Regions from separate parts of the Ruminococcus sp. 1001713B170207_170306_F1 genome, predicted to be linked through region 2. Evidence: riboswitches for the same ligand, from Rfam matches in the RefSeq annotation. Region 2 holds a riboswitch; the other holds the start of a gene.
What was found. Region 2 has a riboswitch for thiamine pyrophosphate ahead of I4V84_RS05730 (thiamine-binding protein). Riboswitches for the same ligand answer to the same signal wherever they lie in the genome.

Region 1 (9,983 bases), on a different contig from region 2:
AGGAAAAAATGCGAAAGATGCGGCAATTGAGGTAAATTACTGGTGTGCGGAGGAAGCTACTTATCATAGTGGTGATGACCGTACACTTCCGGCACTTACGGTATATCGAAGAGGTTACGGACGCTGCGGTGAGGAGTCTGTTTTTCTGGTAAATGCACTTCGCAGTGTGGGAATTCCGGCGCGGCAGGTGTATGTGCCAAGGTGGTCCCACTGTGATGACAACCACGCATGGGTGGAGCTTTGGTGTGACGGAAAATGGTATTTCACAGGCGCATGTGAGCCGCTTATGATCCTGAATAAGGGGTGGTTTACCAATGCTTCTTCCAGAGCAATGATGGTGCATTCCCGCCTGTTTGATCTTTTCCCGGCAGAAGGGGAGGATGTGATCGGCAAAGAAGGTGCAGCGGTTATGTTGAACCAGACTGCGCGTTATGCTAGGGTGAAAACTGTTTCTGTAAAAGTGACAGATAAAGAGGGCGCGGCTGTAAAGGGCGCTCAGGTGCAGTTTCTGGTGTTGAATATGGGAGAGTATTTTCCCATTGCAAAGGCAGAGACAGACGAAGATGGAACCGTTTCTTTAGTGACCGGTTTGGGAAGTGTAAGAGTTCTGGCGTTCCTTCCGGGAATGGAAGGATTTGCACAGGCAGATCTGGATACCAGAGCGCAGGATGAGATTTCCCTGATTCTTACTGGTGAGACTGTGGAAGCTGAGGATTGGAGAGCTGTAGATGTAATTGCTCCAGTTGACACCCCGGTGAACCCGGACATGCCTACCCCGGAGCAGAAAGCAGAAGGAACCAGACGACTGAATGAAGCAAACAAGATTCGTAAAGAAAAGAAGGAGAACTGGGTGAACCCGGAAATGACTGCTTTTCTTGCAGGCGAGGATGAGAAGGAACTTCGCCAGGCAATGGTGGATGTACTTTCGGAGAAAGACCACACAGACTGTGTTTGCAATGTATTGGAAGAGCATTTGGAATATGGCAAGCAGTATGCAAAAGAATTTAAAACGAAGTCTGGTACTGGGAAATGTGGCAAAAAAGAAATGAATGGCGCAGATCGCTTCACTCAAGGCGCTGAGAGTGCTAATGCAGAGTGCAGTAACTATAAAGCTGAAAAATCTGCGGCATATACAAGAGCTACAGGTGCAGAGTCCGGCTATAATCTTTATATCAATTACGTATTAAATCCCCGTGTGGAGGATGAGCTTCTTCGTCCATACCGAAAAGGCATTCTCTCTTTTTTCACAGAAGAGCAGAAAGCCGCTTTCCACGCAAATCCGGCAGAGATCTGGAATTATATCCAGGCGCATATCATCGCCTACCCGGATAACGAGCGCGAGACCGTAATGGAAACTCCATACGAATGTCTGGTATCCGAAATTGGTACCGAGCGTTCCCAGAAAGTACTTTTTGTGGCAATCGCCCGTACACTGGGAATTCCGGCAAGATTGAACCCAGATAATAAGGTAATGGAATATTGGGTAAAAGACCAGTTTGTTTCCGTTTTGAAACAGCAGGAGGGCGGCGCAGTTCTCACACTGAAAAAAGAGGCAGATGCTGTATGGAACTACTATCAGAACTGGACCATGGGACGTCTGGTTGGAAATGAATATGTTTCCTTAAACCTTACAGGCAGAAGCTGGGATGGGGATACTCTGGAGCTTGCACTGATTCCAGGAACCTATCGGATTATTACCACCAACCGCCTTCCTAACGGAAATCAGTTTGCATGGGAGAAAACATTTACGATAAAAGAAGGCGTGCAGAGAGAAGAGACCTTGCGTCTCCGCGAAGCACAGCTTGGCGATATGCTGGAGCGTATTTCCCTTCCGGAGTTTGAAGTAAAAGATTCTGCCGGAAACACAGTAACCTGCGCTGAGTTAACCAAAGGCGGCAAGAAAATTCTCATGTGGCTGGAAGAGAGCCGGGAGCCTACGGAACATATTTTGAACGAAATGCTGGAACATGCAGAAAAATTCCACGAATTTGAAAATTCCATCTCCTTCATGATTCGTACTCCAGAAGCCAAGCAGGATCCTCTTCTGGCAAAAGTGCTGAAGATGTTCCCGAATGTTTCCATCTATTACGATTCCTTTGAAGAAAACATTGAACTTCTGGGAAGAAGAATGTACGTTGATCCAGACAAGCTTCCGCTAATTCTGGTAACTAATGGCGAGTCTGTAGGGATTTATGCAACCAGCGGCTATAATGTTGGAACTGGCGATATGTTGATCCGTATTATGGAAGAAGTGCCGGAAGTATAAATTGCATTTAAAAGAAGATATAGTAGTTTTTGAAGTATATAGTAGAATTTCTAAGAAATATAGAGATGGTTTTCTTTGTGCTCTAGAGGTGCGCAGCAAAGCATAATAAGGAAAATTGCAAGGCCTCTGAATGTAGCGCATTAAATAGGAGTAAATCGGAAGCCATCTCTAAATGGAGTAAATTATGAATAAATACACAGAAATTCACCCAAATGGACAACGCGCGTATCAGTTTGTAGCTGACACGGCATACGTCCGTGAATCCGGCACTAAGGGGGAGCACAAAGCAGCTGAATACATTTTGAAGGAAGCGGAGCAGGCAGCAGCCCAGACGGGAAAGTCTGTCTACATTCAGACACCCCGCATGGAATTTTTCCAGTGTCCGGATTTTCAGCAGAAAAAGGCAGAGCTGGTAATCTGCCAGCCTTATAAGAAGGCTTATCCGGTGCGTGCCTACCTGAATGGCGCCTGCACCCTGGAAGAGGGCATCACAGCACCATTTCTCTTCGTGGGAAAAGGAGACGACATCAGTCTTTCCAAGGCAAAAGGGGCAGTTGTGCTGGTCTGCGATCCTATTCGTGAAGATATGATAAATAAAATAAAAGCAGCAGGTGCACTTGGCTTTGTAACCATATGCGGCACGCCGCTGGATCAGGGGGAAGACCGGATTCCAACCCAGTACCGCCGCAAGGCAGGTGATCTTCCAGGCGCATCTATCCATTATCTGGATGCAGTGGAAATCGTGGAGAAACAGGCATCCAAGTGCTGCCTGAACATTCAGCAGAGCGAGATTTCCCGCAATTCCGCCAATGTGGCAGTACGCATTCTGGGAACTGATTTTCCAGAAGAAATCGTTACGGTAACGGCTCATTATGATTCTGTTCCGGAAGGCCCTGGTGCATATGACAATATGTCCGGCGGAGCCATGGTGATGGAAGCTTTTCATCATTTCGCAGAGCACAGACCAGCCAGAACGATGGAGTTCATCTGGTTTGGCTCCGAGGAAAAAGGTCTGGTTGGAAGCCAGAATTATGTGAAATCCCATGAAGGAGAAATGAGCAGCCATGTGTTTAATCTGAATGTAGACCTGGCAGGGCAGCTCCTGGGAGGAAACGTTCTGGGAGTAACTGCAGATCCGACTGTCTGTGCAGAACTGAAAAACCTCATGGAAGAAAATCAGCTGGGTGTTACCATCAAAAATCAGGTCTGGGCCAGCGATTCCAATACTTTCGCATGGAAAGGTGTGCCAGCGCTTACCTTAAACCGTGACGGCTTTGGCATGCATACAAGACACGATACGGTAGAATATATTTCTCCTCGTGCACTGGAAGAAGGAGCGAAAACTCTCTGCACAGCAGCTACATGGGTGGCAAACAAGCCAGAGCTTTCCTTTGAACGGGAAATTCCAGAGGATATGAAGAGAGAACTGGAAAAGTATTTTGCCTAATGTTACAGGAAAGGACATTATAAAATGAACAAAGTAATCGAAGAAAGAACAAAACGTACCGAATGGTACCGTGACGCCCGTTTCGGCATGTTTATTCACTGGGGACTTTATGCAATCCCTGCCAGAGGAGAATGGGTGCGCAGCATGGAGCAGATTCCACATGAGGACTACTGCCATCTCACAGAAGAGTTCACAGCTGAGAATTACAACCCAAGAGAGTGGGCGCGTCTTGCGAAAAAGGCGGGCATGAAATATGCTGTGCTCACAGCCAAACACCACGACGGCTTTTGCCTTTTTGACACCAAACTTACTGACTACAACTCCATGAACGCAGCCTGCCACAAAGACCTGGTAAAAGAGTTCCTGGAGGCATTCCGTGCAGAAGGAATCAAAGTAGGTCTGTATTTTTCTATTATAGACTGGCGCCACCCGGATTTCCCACACTATGGGGATATGCACCATCCAATGCGCAACCATCCGGAATGCTCCAATGAAAACCGCGATTTCGACCGCTATCTGGAATTTATGTTTGGGCAGATCAAAGAGCTTCTTACCAATTATGGTAAGCTGGATCTGATGTGGTTCGACTTCTCCTACGGCGATATGAAGTGCGACAAATGGAAAGCCCAGGAGCTGATTTCCATGGTGCGTTCCATCCAGCCCTGGCTGATCATTGATAACCGTCTGGAGGGCAGTGCTGAGGATTCCGGTTCTATCCTTACTGCAAATCCTACCGAATATTCCGGCGATTTCGCATCTCCGGAGCAGATGATCCCACCAGCAGGAATCCGCAATGAGCTGGGTGATCCGGTACCCTGGGAAGCCTGCCTGACCCTGAATAACAATTGGGGCTACTCTTCCAGTGACCGTCATTATAAATCAGCTGAAATGGTCATCCACATGCTGGTTGAGTGTGTCAGCAAGGGTGGCAACCTGCTCCTGAATGTGGGGCCTGATGCAAAAGGCCGTATTCCGAAGGAGTCTGTGAAGATTCTGGAAGAAGTAGGAGAGTGGATGGACGAGAACTCCAAGAGCATCTACGGCTGTGGCTATGCTGAAATCGATAAACCGGAATGGGGCCGTTACACCCGCAACGGAAATAAAATCTACGCCCACGTTATGGAGCCCCAGGCAGGAGCAATCCCTCTCACCGGAATCCACGGCAAGATCAAAAAACTCCGCCGTCTTTCCGACAATTCCGAGGTAAAGCTTACGGATTACTGGAACCTGAAGGAATACTCCCAGAATCAGTTCTTTTTCCTCAACGCTGACACTTGCGACAGCTATCCGCTTCCGGATGATCGGGATACGGTTGTGGAAGTAACGCTGGAAGAAACTGAAGAATAAACAGATATAAGCAGATATAAAAAGAAATAAACAGAAAGGGACTGCCGGGAAATGGCAGCCCCTTTTTGGATTTATAAGAAAGCCCATCTCTGGCACTTTCCTGAACCGAGTAGTGTTTATACGAAAGCTAGAGCGTGTTTGAAAAATCATTCCTGCAAATTGCGACGCACATCTTGCAGAAAGCCTTTTATCCAATACACTCTAAAGTGAAAGTCTATTTTTTACTCTTTAAAACATTTCGCACGATCATACAAATGAGAATGGTAACCACCATATCTGGCAGTGTATTTCCCACAGGAATATCAATTCTCATTAAAATTCGGTACAGCACAAATCCGATCACCCAGATTACCGCATTTGTTATGTCAACCGCTTCGCCCAGGCTGTCAGCACGCTTCAGAAGGAAGAAATCGGCAATCTGAATGGCAATCATCGGTGCAAATACAGAACCGATGAGATACAGGAAATCGGTAATGTTGTCCATTGGATATACAATTGCAGCAATTGTTCCGATGATGGTTACGGCAATTGCGGCATATTTTCCATTAATTTTGGAAAATACAGATTCAGATGAAATTCCGGCGGAGTAAGCATCCAGGAATGTGGTGGTAACAGTGGAAAATACAATGATCAGAAGGCCTGCAATTCCCAGTCCGGCTTTCACCATAATCTGAGCAATGTCGGATTCACCGGTATAAATCGCTGCACCCATACCGATTACATACATCCAGCAGCTTACAAGACCGTAAACAATAGAGCTTACAGCAGTTGCTTTCACTGGCTCCTTCGCCTCGCGGGTATAATCACTGATCAGCGGCAGCCAGGACAGTGGCATTGCAACAGAAAGCTCAACCGCAGCACCAAAGGACATGGCTTCCTCGCCAATGGCAAGTGCAGTCCCGCCATCAAAGAAGATGAGCTTGCAGAGTACCAATGTGAGGATAAAAAGTGCTGCCATAGCGATGGTGTTGATTTTTCCAAGGTTTGTGATGCCGATAAAAATCCACAGTACGATCAGTGCACCGATTACCAGACACCATACCCAGCTTCCGGTATGTAACACACCGTTTGCGGCCAGAGCTCCGTCGTAGATCATAATAGCAGTCCAGCCAACCAGCTGAAGTACATTCAGGAAGGAGAAGAAAATCCCGCCCTTTTCCCCAAAGCTCATTTTTACGGTTTCCATTGCACTGCGGCGTGTTTTTCCGCCAATTACTCCGGCGAGGAAAAGCATGGTACAGCCAATAATATGTCCGATGATAATGGCAAGAAGACCTTTTCCAAAGCCAAGTGAGGCAAAATAGGTTCCGGTGAGGATTTCCGCCAGGGAAACACCAGCGCCAAACCAGATCAGGCCGTTTTCAAAAATGGAAGTACGTTTTTCAGTCATGTTATTTTGCCTCCTTATCAGCGGCTTCTGCCGTAATCTCGTCATGTGACAGTGTGAATTCATTTTTTATTGCAAATCCGTGATCCATAGGACCACTGCCTTTTCCAAGATCCAGCATAGCAGCAAGTGCTCCGGAAATATATTTCTTTGCCCTCTCCACGGAAGTATCCAGGTCAAATCCCTTTGCCAGATTAGAAGCAATGGCACTGGATAAGGTACATCCTGTTCCGTGAGTGTTTGGATTGTTGATCCGCTTTCCCTGGAACCATTTGTAATCGCCTTTGCGCCACAGAAGGTCATTGGCGTCATTTAGCTGATGACCACCCTTGCAAAGCACTGCACAGCTGTATTTCTCTCCGATGGCAGCAGCGGCTTTGATCATATCCTCGGCAGTTTCTATTTTCATTCCGGACAGAACCTCTGCCTCCGGAATATTCGGTGTCAGGACTGTGGCCATTGGAAGAAGCTGACTTTTAAGGGCTTCAATGGCTTCATCATTGATCAGCTTGGCTCCGCTTGTGGCGACCATAACCGGGTCTACTACAATGTTCTTTGCTTCATACTGGCGAAGCTTTTTCGCAATGGTTTCAATTAGTGCGCTGGAAGATACCATTCCAATCTTCACCGCATCCGGATAAATATCTGTAAAAATATTATCCAGCTGGTCGGCCAGAAATTCTGGCGTTGCTTCCATAATACCTGTTACACCGGTAGTATTCTGTGCGGTAAGTGCGGTAATCGCACTCATGGCATATACTCCATTGCTGATCATTGTCTTGATATCAGCCTGGATACCGGCGCCTCCGCTGGAGTCACTTCCAGCGATTGTTAATGCTGTTCTCATAATTTTCTTCCTTTCTCTTGGCCTTGTTTGAAGCAGTTTCCACGAGTTATGAGTTATAACGTGAAAAAATCTTTTTACAAACCGGCACTGTTGTTATGTATGCATTAATTTTATATAGCGTCCGAAAGTGGTGCCCCCAGCCGAACGCTGCATTGCTGCCATATGAAAAAAGAGACACCCCAATGAGGTGTCTCCGAAAAAAATCAAACCCATGATGACTTCCTACGGCGGCATTATCCGCATCAGGTAAAAGGGTCGAAATTCACAATTTCCTCTCAGCCTGTGTACAAGCTCCCCTGTTCTTTTGTTATTATAGTAATAATGGGAAAAATTGTCAATAAGGTGTTGGAATACAATAAATACCAAGCGTGAAAATCGTTTACGCTAACTCCACAACCAGCACCTGATATCCATGCAGCTTAACTGAATTTCCATCCAGAACCATATCCGGGTAGTTATTGATCAGCACCTTTTTGCATTCTGATGGAAGTGTAATTTCCTGCTCATCCCACTGATAATTGCCAACCACAAGTAAAGTTTTATCTCCTTTACGGTAGTATGCCATTAAATTATGCCGGTCTTCCATAAATGGCTCCAGAGCACCATACACAACGGTTTCTTTATATTCCGGATCCTTGCGAAGAGCGATCAGTTTCTTATAGAAATTAAGTACGGAATTTGGATCAATCGTCTCTTTTTCCACATTAATTGCGGTATAATTGGAATTTACCCGAAGCCACGGTGTACCAGCTGTAAATCCGGCATTTTCTTCACCAGTCCACTGCATGGGGGTACGGGCATTGTCGCGGCTGCGGCGGGCAACAGCTTTCAAAGCTGCTTCCGGGGTAAGTCCGGCGTCAAGTGCAACTTTATATTCATCCAGAGTTGAAATATCATCTACCTCGTCAATAGATTTGAACGGGATATTTTCCATGCCAAGCTCCTGTCCCTGATAAATAAAGGGAAGTCCACGAAGCATGAAATTCAATGCCGCCAGCATTTTTTTGCTTGTGTCACAGCAATCACCTTCTGGAATATAGTGACTGACACCGCGAGGCTCGTCATGATTCTCGATAATATTGGAAACAAATCCGAAATCCCCCATTTTGGCCTGTGTCTCAAAACAGCAGCGCTTGTAGTCGTCAGGTGTGATTTCTTTGCAATCGTACCAGCCTTTCTCAGAACCTCCGAAAATGGTTTCGTTAAAGTCGAACATAGAAGAAAAATAACCATTGTTTCCAATAAAATCCGGGAGCTCTTCGTCTTTTGCGTTGAAAACCTCACCTACGGAAAAAGCATCGTGAGGCTTGAAGGTGCGGTCACGCATTTCTCCAAGAAATTCTCCGATTCCGGAAGCTTCCTCCAGCATTTTATTAATGCTGCAGAGTCCGTCCTCACGATCAGGCTCATAATCATGCATAGGAAGAGCTTTTTTGATATTAATGATAGCATCAATGCGGAAACCGCCAAGACCCTTGTCCAGCCACCAGTTAATATTTTTATATACTTCCTCACGGAGCTCTGGATTTTCCCAGTTCAGGTCAGGCTGCTTTTTATGAAAAACATGAAGGTACTGTTTGTTGGTGCCAGGCAGATCCTCCCATACCGAACCTCCGAAATAGGAGCGCCAGTTAGTAGGAAGCTTACCATCTTCTTTGTCTCTTAAATAGAAGAAACGGCCGTATTTTCCATCCGGATCTTTACAGGCTTTTTTAAACCATTCGTGCTCATCAGAGCAGTGGTTTACAACCAGATCCATGACAATATACATGTCCCGCTTCTTTGCTTCTGCGATAAGGCGGTCCATATCCTCCATAGTTCCGAATCGCGGGTCAATGTCGTAATAATCGGAAATATCGTATCCCTGGTCGGCAAGAGGGGAGCGATAGCAGGGGGAAAGCCAGACAATGTCAACCCCCAGCTCCTTTAAATAATCCAGTTTCTCAATAATTCCCGGCAGATCGCCGATTCCATCACCGTTTGTGTCATAAAAGCTTTTCGGATAAATCTGATAGGCTACTTTATCCTGCCACCATTTTTTTTTCGTGCTATTCATTTATGTCTCCTTATATATAATGATTATCTTTGAACTAAGTACATTATACATACATGAAAAAGAAAATACTTCCCTTAATTTGATTAAAAAATACGAAATTTTGACCAGAGATTGTTTGGAAAATCATTTCGTACATAGGGGGGCAAGCGTGTTTTATAAGGAAGGATTCTCAATCCCCTGGCTGTGTTTCCGATATTGCAGAGGTGTGGTTCCTGTATATTTGCGAAATTCTCTGAGAAAATTCCCCATATTGTTATAACCACAGTCCAGACATATCTCGGTCACTGGAAGACTGCTGTCTTTTAATAAACGTACTGCCTGGCGGATGCGATATTCATTCAGGTATTCTATGGGAGACATGCCGATTGCTTTTTTAAAAAAACGGCAAAAGTATTGCTCATTGAGTCCGATCAGGGATGCCAGATCGCGGATATAAATTTTTTCCTGGTAATGGTCGCGGATGTAAGTGATTGTGGTTTTTATGGTCTCGACCCTGTGGTCATCAGATTTTTCAGTCTGGGAAAAAAGCTGGCGATTGGAAAAATCTGCAAAAATATTTAACAGGGAAGCCTTGATCAGAAGCTGATCTGCCAGGCCGACAATGGCATTTCCAGAAGCGCGGAATAAATTTAT
Region 2 (9,983 bases):
AGTTGTGCTGGATCCCATGGATGTGTACCGCCTGTGTACGAATCTGGGAAAAACACCGCAGGAACTGGTAAGCGCAGGGCTGATCCAGTTTGATGCCATGGATGGGAACATTCTGCCTCATCTTTGCATGAGTAGAAAAAACCAATGTTGTGTTTTCCTGAATGAACAGGGACGGTGCAGCATCCATGACTTCCGTCCTGGTTTCTGCAGACTTTTCCCATTGGGACGTTTCTATGAAAATGGAGGATTTAAGTATTTTCTGCAGATCCATGAATGTAAGAAGACAAGCCGGAGCAAGATCAAGGTAAAGAAATGGATCGACACTCCGGATCTTCGCCAGTATGAAAAGTTTGTAGCTGACTGGCATTATTTTTTGCTGGATGTGCAGGAAGTTCTTTATAATGCCACAGATGCCCAGCTGATCAAAAATCTGAATTTATATGTGGTGAATCGTTTTTATATGAAAACATATGAAGTGGGCAGAGATTTCTATGAGCAGTTTGAAGAAAGACTGACAGAAGGAAAGCAGCTGTTAAGTCTGGCATAAATGAATTGAAAAACTCCCGGAACACTTGAGCCTGTTTGAAAAATCTTACAGAAAGCTTTTTCAGACACGCTCTAGAGCGCCCGGGAGTCTTTTATTTTTAGATTGCAGTATTCCATTAGAAGCTTTGGGAGGGACTATGGTGTCTGCGCACTAAAAATCAGAAATATATATCAAATGTTAAGTGAAAATCAAATTGTTGAAAAGTAGTCCGTATAATAGAATACACGAATTTCTCCATTTTGGCAAGAGATTTTTTGTAAAAAACTAAGAAATGCCAAGATATATAAAAAATAAGATAGTTACTGGTCACAAAGTGAACAATAATACAAGACAATGCTGAATTATGAAACAGGCCAACTCATTCTGGACATTAGAGAAAAATGTTGTTATAGTAGGTAAGAGAAATTAGAGAAATATATCCCTTTAAATACACAGGAAAGAGGAAAAAGCTATGCCAGTATTTGATTTCAGCGGTGCTTCTGCAAGCAAAGCGGAGGCAAAGTGTACTTACACAACATTTCACAGCAGCCATACGAAGCCTTCACCGGAGCAGCCGATCATGGTGCTTGACAATAAAGAGAGACAGTGGAAACATCATTCCTGCGGTGTGTTTACCAATCCGGTAAACCGTACTGCTTTTGATTTTAAGGAAGAAGACGGTAACCATACAGCAGATGTGGTGAAAATTGATTCCAGATTTACCAGTCTTTTGAAATGGCTGGGAGACAGCAGGATCAATGTACGTTTGTCTGGTACTAACAGGGAGGACGGATATGCGGTATACCGCATTCGCGAAACTGCTTTTGGCGGCGGCACAAAGCTTTCTGCAGAGGATGGCTTTCTGCAGTTTATGATTGAGAGACTTCTGGAGAGTAATGCACCTGCTGAGGCAGAAGAGGATGAGGAACAGGAGGAAAACGGTGATGAGATGAAGCTTACCAGCATTCAGAGTATTACCGATTTTATGACCTGCGCAGGCAAAACACTGCCGGATAATATCAGACTCTGGACCAGAAGAAATCTGGCAGTGGCAAGATCCAGTGAAGTTTCTCAGGAAGAGCGCCATCATGCACAGAGGGCTCTTTCTATTATGTTGAATATCCAGTGGAAGAACAATTATTTTGAAGCAATCGATCCTGTTGAGGCAAGGAGAATCCTGGATGAAGAGCTTTATGGAATGGAGCGTGTGAAACAACGTATTATCGAGACGATTATCCAGATCAACCGTACACATACCCTTCCGGCCTACGGACTTCTTCTGATCGGACCTGCCGGTACTGGCAAATCCCAGATAGCCTATGCAGTTGCAAGAATCCTGAAACTTCCGTGGACTACGCTGGACATGAGCTCAATTAACGACTCTAAGCAGCTTACCGGAAGCCCCCGTATTTACGCAAATGCAAAGCCCGGAATTATTATGGAGGCATTTTCCATGGCTGGTGCCTCTAATCTGGTATTTATTATTAACGAGCTTGATAAGGCAAATTCCGGCAAAGGAAATGGAAATCCGGCAGACGTACTTCTTACCCTTCTGGACAATCTTGGATTTACAGATAACTATATGGAGTGTATGATCCCAACTGGCGGTGTTTATCCAATTGCTACTGCAAATGACCGTGACCAGATCAGTGCACCGCTGATGTCCAGATTCGCAGTAATTGATATTCCGGATTATACAGCTGAGGAGAAGAAAGTAATCTTTTCCAGATTCTCTCTTCCGAAAGTTCTTAAGAGAATGCATATGGAAGAGAGTGAGTGCATTATCACAGAGGGGGCGCTGGAGGCAATCATCCAGCGTTATTCCAATACTTCAGGTATTCGTGATCTGGAGCAGGCAGCAGAGCACATTGCGGCAAATGCACTGTATCAGATCGAGGTCAACCATGTAGAGAAGGTAGAGTATACCAGAGAGATGGTGGAGGAACTGCTGAAATAGTAAAATATTGCATATGATAACAATATTTGCGAAATAAGAATGAAACAAGAATATACACGAGAAAAATATAACAGGAGTGATAAAATGGAATTCTGGGACATCTATGATATTAACAAGAGACCTACCGGCCGTACCATGAAACGAAACGACTGGTGTTTAAAGGACGGAGAATACCATCTCACCGTACTTGGAGTAGTGGCAAGACCAGATGGTACGTTTCTCATTACCAAACGTGTGCTGACAAAAGCCTGGGCACCAGGCTGGTGGGAAGTTTCCGGCGGTGCAGCACAGGCAGGGGAATCCTCTTATGACGCTGTACTCCGCGAAGTGAAAGAGGAGACAGGTCTTGACGTAAGCAGTGCGCAGGGCGGCTATCTTTTTACTTACAAAAGAGAGAATCCCGGGGAGGGAGATAACTATTTCGTAGATGTTTACCGCTTTGTGATGGATGTGAAAGAAGAAGATCTACACCTTCAGGAAGAAGAGACAGACGGCCACATGTTTGCCACCCTGAATCAGATCAAGGAATTTGCAGCCCAGGGAAAATTCCTGCACTATGACAGTATTCAGGCTGCCTTTGAGAATCTGTAGATTTATTATATATTCTGCAGGAAATAACTGTGATATGCAGGGGGATTTTTTTAACGAATTCTGATGAAATGGGAATATTAATTAGAGCGTGCTGGTCAGACTGCGAGCAGTACAATTCTGTTAAGGGTATGTAAAATATAATTGAGATAAAAATAGTTTCTTGTAATTTGAAGAAAGGTGTATTATAATAAGCAACGAAATCTGAATAAAGACCAGGGGAGTTTCAATTGAGAAGCTGAGAGTAAGGTAGTCCTTAGACCCTTTTAACCTGTTGGATCATGCCAGTGTAGGAAGTGTTTAACGATGTAATTAGGAGCATTTGTCTGGATGGCAGGTGCTCTTTTTTCATACTGACTGACAGAGCCTGTTCAGTTCCGTCACAGTTTCAAGAATGGTTCTTATTCGATTTTTAACGCAAAGTCCTGTTTATGGGACGGAAAATAGGAGGAAAAGAAAATGAACGCAAGTGTAGCAATTCAGGTACTGCCAAATGTACAGGATGAAGAGGAAGTTATCCGCATTGTAGACGAGGTGATCGCCTACATCAGATCCACTGGTCTGAACTATTATGTAGGACCATTTGAGACCACCATTGAAGGTGATTACGACCAGCTGATGGATATTGTAAAAGAGTGTCAGCATGTAGCTGAGCGCGCAGGCTGCAAGGCTATGAGCGTATATGTTAAAATTGCATATAAACCAGAAGGGGATGTACTTACCATTGAAAAGAAAGTTACCAAACATCACCAGTAAGATACCTCCAATTGCAGCCATGGCCGTGATTCTGCTTGGCTGGGAAGTGGTAAGCATTTCGGGAATTGTTCCCTCCTACATGCTTCCATCTCCGGTAGCAGTGCTGACAGCCCTGTTTGGCGATCTGCCAACCATACTTTTCCATGCGAAATTCACTTTGCTGGAATCCTTTTACGGACTTCTCATTGGAATCGCGCTGGCATTTGTGTTTGCAACTATGATGGATCGGTTCCGTGTAATGGATCAGGCATTTTATCCGATCATGATCATTACGCAGACCATACCGACCATTGCCATTGCGCCAATTCTGGTGCTTTGGATGGGATTTGGAATGGCACCTAAGATCACTCTGGTTGTGATCACCACTTTTTTCCCAATTACAATCGGACTGCTGGATGGATATAAAAGTGTGGATCCGGATGCCATTCGTCTGATGAAGGCCATGGGAGCCAGCCGGGCACAGATTTTCCGCCATGTGAAATTTCCAGGTGCTTTGCCCCAGTTTTTTTCCGGGCTGAAAATATCTGCTTCCTATGCAGTTGTAGGAGCCGTTGTTTCTGAGTGGCTGGGTGGATTTAACGGACTTGGTGTTTATATGACCCGTGTAAAAAAAGCATATTCTTTTGATAAAATGTTTGCAGTTATTATCTTCATTGTGATCATCAGCCTTTTACTTCTTCTGGCAGTAAATATTGTCAGCCGGATCACAATGCCATGGCTGCAGGTAGAAAAGGAGAAAAATCATGAATAAGAATCTGAAAAAAGTAATCGCACCAGTTGCAGCGGCAGCTATGGTGTTTGCAGTTCCTACAGGTGTATACGCAGAAGATGGTGCGCAGGAGAAAATCACATTCTGCCTGGACTGGACACCGAATACCAACCACACCGGACTTTATGTAGCACAGGCAAAAGGCTACTATGAAGAAGCTGGTCTTGATGTGGAGATCGTTCAGCCACCGGAAAATGGGGCAGCCCTTATGTGTGCAGCAGGTCAGGCTCAGTTTGCGATTGAGGCTCAGGATACCATGGCTGCTTCCCTTGCACTTGACGAGCCTCTTGGAATCACAGCGGTTGCAGGAATCATTCAGCACAACACCTCCGGAATCCTTTCCCGAAAAGGTGACGGAATTGACAAACCAGCCGGACTTACCGGAAAAACCTATTCCACATGGGATTCCCCAATCGAGCTTGCTATGCTGGAAAATGTTGTAAATGGTGACGGTGGAGATTTCAGCCAGGTTACCCTGATCCCTAATGATATTACAGATGAGCCAGCAGCACTTGCTGCCAATCAGACGGATGCCATCTGGGTATTCCAGGGCTGGGGCGGAATCAATGCTGACGTAGAAGGTGTAGACTGCGATTATTTTGCATTCTCTGATATCAACCCTGTATTTGACTACTACACACCGGTTATCATTGCAAATAACGACTATCTTGCTGAGAACCCGGATCAGGCGAAAGCATTTATGGAAGCAACTGCAAAGGGATATGAGTTTGCAGCAGAGAATCCGGATGAGGCAGCACAGATCCTCATTGACGGCGATAATACAGGTTCTCTGAAGGATGCTGAAGACCTTGTAAAGAAGAGCCAGGAATTCCTTTCCACAAAATACATTGACGACGCAGAAAGCTGGGGCGTAATTGACGCAGACAGATGGAATGCATTCTACAAATGGCTGTATGAGAACCAGCTTTGCGACAAGGATCTTACTGGAGTCGGCTTCTCTAATGATTATCTTCCCCAGTAAGGAATGAAAGAGAAAGAAATTAACACATAGAGCTATTCTGTCAGGAAAATTTACCCCGATTTTTGCGGAAAATGGAACTGGTTATAGAAGTAGCACTGTGTATAAGGAACGAATATGTCATCAGAACAAAATAAAGTGATTTTAAGAGCAGAACATATTTCAAAAACATACGGTGAAAAAAAGGTTTTGGAGGACATTTCCATTTATCTGGAGCAGGGGGAACTGGTTTCCCTTCTGGGAGTCAGCGGTTCCGGAAAGACCACATTGTTCAATGTGCTTTCCGGTATTATCCCACCTGATGAAGGAAAGGTCTATCTGAAAGATCAGGATGTGACTTCCACACCTGGAAGCATCAGCTACATGCTGCAGAAGGATCTTCTCCTTCCCCACAAGAAAGTGATCGACAATGTAGCACTTCCCCTTGTACTGAAAGGCGTGAAGAAAGCAGAAGCCAGGGAAAAGGCCAATCCGCTTTTTGCAGAATTTGGTCTGGAAGGCACCCAGTATCAGTATCCAAGCCAGCTGTCCGGTGGTATGCGTCAGCGTGCGGCTTTGCTTCGAACCTATTTAAGTTCCAGCGGAGTTGCCCTTCTGGATGAGCCTTTCAGTGCACTGGATACATTGACAAAGGCCAGCGTGCATAAATGGTATCTGGAAGTTATGCAGCATATTGATCTGTCTACCTTGTTTATCACCCATGATATTGATGAGGCCATTCTTTTGTCCGACCGGATTTACATTCTGAACGGAACTCCGGGAACCATCAAAGATGAGATCGTGATCCAGGAGAGAAAACCCAGGGCAGCGGATTTTGCATTGTCAGAAGAATTTTTGGAATATAAGAGACGGATTATCAGTAAGCTATAGTTTTTTTGGTTGATGAAAATAAAACTTCCCGGCAGGTTTCATACTTTTGAGTTTGAGCGCTCAGAAGCAGAAGCCTGCCGGGATCTTTTTATATAAAATATCTAGTTGACTTGCTATTGTGAAGCGGACACAAAAATGATACTATTAGTACTATAACTAAGAAGGAGAAAAGTGTAGGATGAGGAAAAATGAAAAAAGAAATGGAAAAGCACTGCTTCCTATAGTAGTGTTTGTTGTTTTGTATCTGGGGCTTGGCATATTATTTGAGTATGGCCTGGATATCGAGATGGGATTTTATAAAATCCCCGTTGTTGTAATATTTCTGGTTGCATTACTTGTTGCCTGTATACAGAACCGCGAGCTTAAATTGAATGATAAGCTGGAAGTTATGGGGATTGGAATCAGTGATCCTAACATTATTACAATGATCATAATTTTTATGCTGTCAGGTATTTTTGTAGGTATAGTCGGAAGAACATCCGCAAACAGTGTTGCATATTTTATTTTGTCACTGGTTCCGCCTCAGTTTGCAGTTGTTGTGCTTTTTGTGGTCAGCTGTTTTGTTTCTCTTGCAATGGGTACCTCTGTAGGAACAATTACACTGATCGTTCCAATTGGAGTTGCAGTAGCAAGGGTATCCGGATTTGCACTGCCGGTTTGTATTGGTTCTGTCATGAGCGGCGCCATGTTTGGAGATAATCTGTCATTTATATCAGACACAACCATTGCCGCATGTAATGGACAAGGCTGTGAAATGAAAGATAAATTTAAGGAAAATTTCTTTATTGCACTGCCGGCTGCCATTGCCAGCATTGTTATTCTGCTGGTTTTGTCTGTGAAAAATTATAATGGTGGATTTATCGAAGAAAAATACGATTTAATACAGACCGTTCCCTATATTCTGGTTCTTATAGGTGGTATCATCGGATTTAATGTATTTTTCGTACTGATTACAGGTATTCTAAGTGGCTCAGTTATTATGATTGCAACAGGAATGATAGCACCAACAGACCTGATCGGAAATATGGGAACTGGTGCTGCAGGGATGTTTGAAACCAGTATGGTTGCGATTCTGGTAGCTGCAATCTGTGCCCTGATCAAGGAGTACGGTGGATTTTCCGCTTTATTATACTGGATAAAGAAAGTGTTTAAAGGAAAAAAAGGCGGACTCTTGGGAATGGGATTGTTGGTTGGGTTAATGGATATTGCAACTGCCAATAATACAGTTGCGATCGTTATGGCGAACCCGATTGCAAAGGAAATGTCAAAGGATTACGGTATCAGCGCCAGAAAAGCGGCTTCTATTTTGGATACATTTTCCTGTATTTTTCAGGGGATTTTACCGTACGGAGCGCAAATGCTGGTTGCTGTTTCTGCTGCAGCCAGTTTAGGAGAAGTGGTCAGTGCATTTGATATACTTCCAATGCTGCTGTATCCTTATATGCTGCTGCTTAGTTCACTTGTTTTTATATCTACTATGAAAGTTACGGATGGCAGACAGTGAATGCTTAAAAATCTTTTTAGAAAGTGATGAGATAAAAATGCAGACATATACATATGTTTCAAAAGGAAAATTTGAATTAATGGAAAAGCCTAAGCCTGTGCTTATAGATGACAGGGATGCTATTGTAAAGGTAACTCTTGCCAGCATCTGTTCAAGTGACCTTCATATCAAACATGGAAGTGTTCCACGTGCGGTTCCGGGGATAACAGTTGGTCATGAGATGGTAGGAATTGTAGAAGAAGTTGGAAGTGGTGTAACAAATGTGAGACCGGGAGACAGAGTAACGGTAAACGTGGAAACTTTTTGTGGGGAATGCTTTTTCTGTAAAAAAGGCTATGTTAATAATTGCACGGATAAAAATGGGGGCTGGGCTCTTGGCTGCCGCATAGACGGAGGTCAGGCAGAGTACGTGCGGGTGCCTTTTGCAGATCAGGGGCTTAACAAAATTCCGGATGAGGTTACTGACAGGCAGGCTTTGCTGGTAGGAGATGTTCTGGCTACAGGCTATTGGGCGGCACATATTTCCCAGATTACAGAAGATGATACGGTGCTGATCATCGGAGCCGGTCCTACCGGAATCTGTACGCTGCTTTGTGTGATGCTGAAGAAACCGAAGCGGATCATTATGTGCGAAAAAGACGAAAAGCGTATTGGCTTTATTAAGGAACATTATCCGCAGGTTCTTACTGTATCACCAGAAGAATGCAAGAAGTTTACGTTGGCTAACAGTGAGCATGGAGGAGCAGATGTGGTTCTTGAGGTTGCAGGAGCGGAAGCTACATTTCGTCTGGCATGGGAATGCGCAAGACCAAATGCAATTGTGACTGTGGTAGCACTTTATGATAAAGCCCAGATACTGCCTCTTCCGGATATGTACGGCAAGAATCTTACATTTAAAACCGGCGGAGTGGATGGCTGTCACTGCGAGGAAACACTGAAGCTGATTGCAGAAGGCAGGCTTGATACAGAGCCTTTGCTCACACATACTTATCCGCTTTGCAGAATTGAGGAAGCGTATGAGCTCTTTGAAAATAAGAGAGATGGAGTGATCAAAGTAGCTGTGGAATGCTAAAATTGTGCAATAGTAATGATTCGTATATTGTGAAGCGGGCACAAAAATGATACTATCATTATATAAAGAAGCAGGAGGTAAGTACGTGATGAAGAAACTTACAACAGCAAAAATATGGCAGTTTGCAGCAGGTCAGTTTGGATGGGCAATGTTGTCCGGAATCATTTCAAACTGGCTTGTGTATTTTTATCAGCCAGATGAAACCGCCATCAGCCAGGGGCAGAACGTATTTATTCCACAGGGACTGGTGGTGCTTGGCATTTTCACTATTATCGGAGGAATCACAGCCTTCGGGAGAATTTTTGATGCTTTTACAGATCCTATGATCGCGTCCTGGTCGGACCGGTGTACAGCCAAAGATGGACGGCGAATTCCATTCCTGAAATGGGCGTCCTTGCCTCTGGCACTTTCCACAGTGCTGGTGTTCTGGTCCCCGATTAATGAGAAAAGCTGGCTCAATGCAGCGTTTTTGCTGGTGATGGTTCTGGCCTATTACCTTTCCATTACAGCTTATTGCACACCGTATAATGCCTTGATTCCGGAGCTGGGACATACTCAGCAGGAGCGGCTTAACATTTCTACGGTGATTTCCTTTACATTCATTGCAGGAACTGCAGTTGCATACCTGGCACCAACTATCTGGGGTGCATTTATCCCGGCATTTGGACGTGTTGGCGCCATCCGTGTCACCTTCACGCTGATGGCAGTGGTGGCATTTATCTGCATGCTGATACCGGTATTTTGCATTCGGGAAAAGGATTACGTGGACACAGTTCCAGCAAAAGAGTCTGCTTTTCGCTCCCTGACTGCTACGTTTAAGAATGGAGAATTTTGTAAATTTGTGGGCTCCGATATTTTTTACTGGATCGCCCTTACCATGTTTCAGACAGGTCTGCCTTTCTTTGTGACCAGCCTTCTGAAGCTGCCGGAGACGATGACAACCCTGTATTTTGTGGGGATGA

Region 1: it holds a riboswitch for thiamine pyrophosphate, as region 2 does, so the genes downstream of both, thiD (bifunctional hydroxymethylpyrimidine kinase/phosphomethylpyrimidine kinase) here and I4V84_RS05730 (thiamine-binding protein) in region 2, are expected to answer to the same signal.

What each region holds. Positions count from the first base shown of each region.
Region 1 covers NZ_JADPEX010000043.1:1,358-11,340, reverse strand. The annotation lists gene I4V84_RS18650 (transglutaminase domain-containing protein) at 1-2,266, shown strand, start outside; gene I4V84_RS18645 (M28 family metallopeptidase) at 2,451-3,713, shown strand; gene I4V84_RS18640 (alpha-L-fucosidase) at 3,738-5,060, shown strand; gene cytX (putative hydroxymethylpyrimidine transporter CytX) at 5,275-6,450, opposite strand; gene thiD (bifunctional hydroxymethylpyrimidine kinase/phosphomethylpyrimidine kinase) at 6,452-7,294, opposite strand; TPP riboswitch at 7,497-7,602, opposite strand; gene I4V84_RS18625 (alpha-glucosidase) at 7,674-9,350, opposite strand; gene I4V84_RS18620 (AraC family transcriptional regulator) at 9,504-9,983, opposite strand, start outside.
Region 2 covers NZ_JADPEX010000006.1:45,498-55,480, reverse strand. The annotation lists gene I4V84_RS05745 (YkgJ family cysteine cluster protein) at 1-547, shown strand, start outside; gene I4V84_RS05740 (AAA family ATPase) at 999-2,483, shown strand; gene I4V84_RS05735 (NUDIX domain-containing protein) at 2,568-3,074, shown strand; TPP riboswitch at 3,279-3,385, shown strand; gene I4V84_RS05730 (thiamine-binding protein) at 3,531-3,827, shown strand; gene I4V84_RS05725 (ABC transporter permease) at 3,796-4,578, shown strand; gene I4V84_RS05720 (ABC transporter substrate-binding protein) at 4,571-5,578, shown strand; gene I4V84_RS05715 (ABC transporter ATP-binding protein) at 5,693-6,445, shown strand; gene I4V84_RS05710 (Na+/H+ antiporter NhaC family protein) at 6,624-7,949, shown strand; gene I4V84_RS05705 (alcohol dehydrogenase) at 7,987-9,021, shown strand; gene I4V84_RS05700 (MFS transporter) at 9,110-9,983, shown strand, end outside.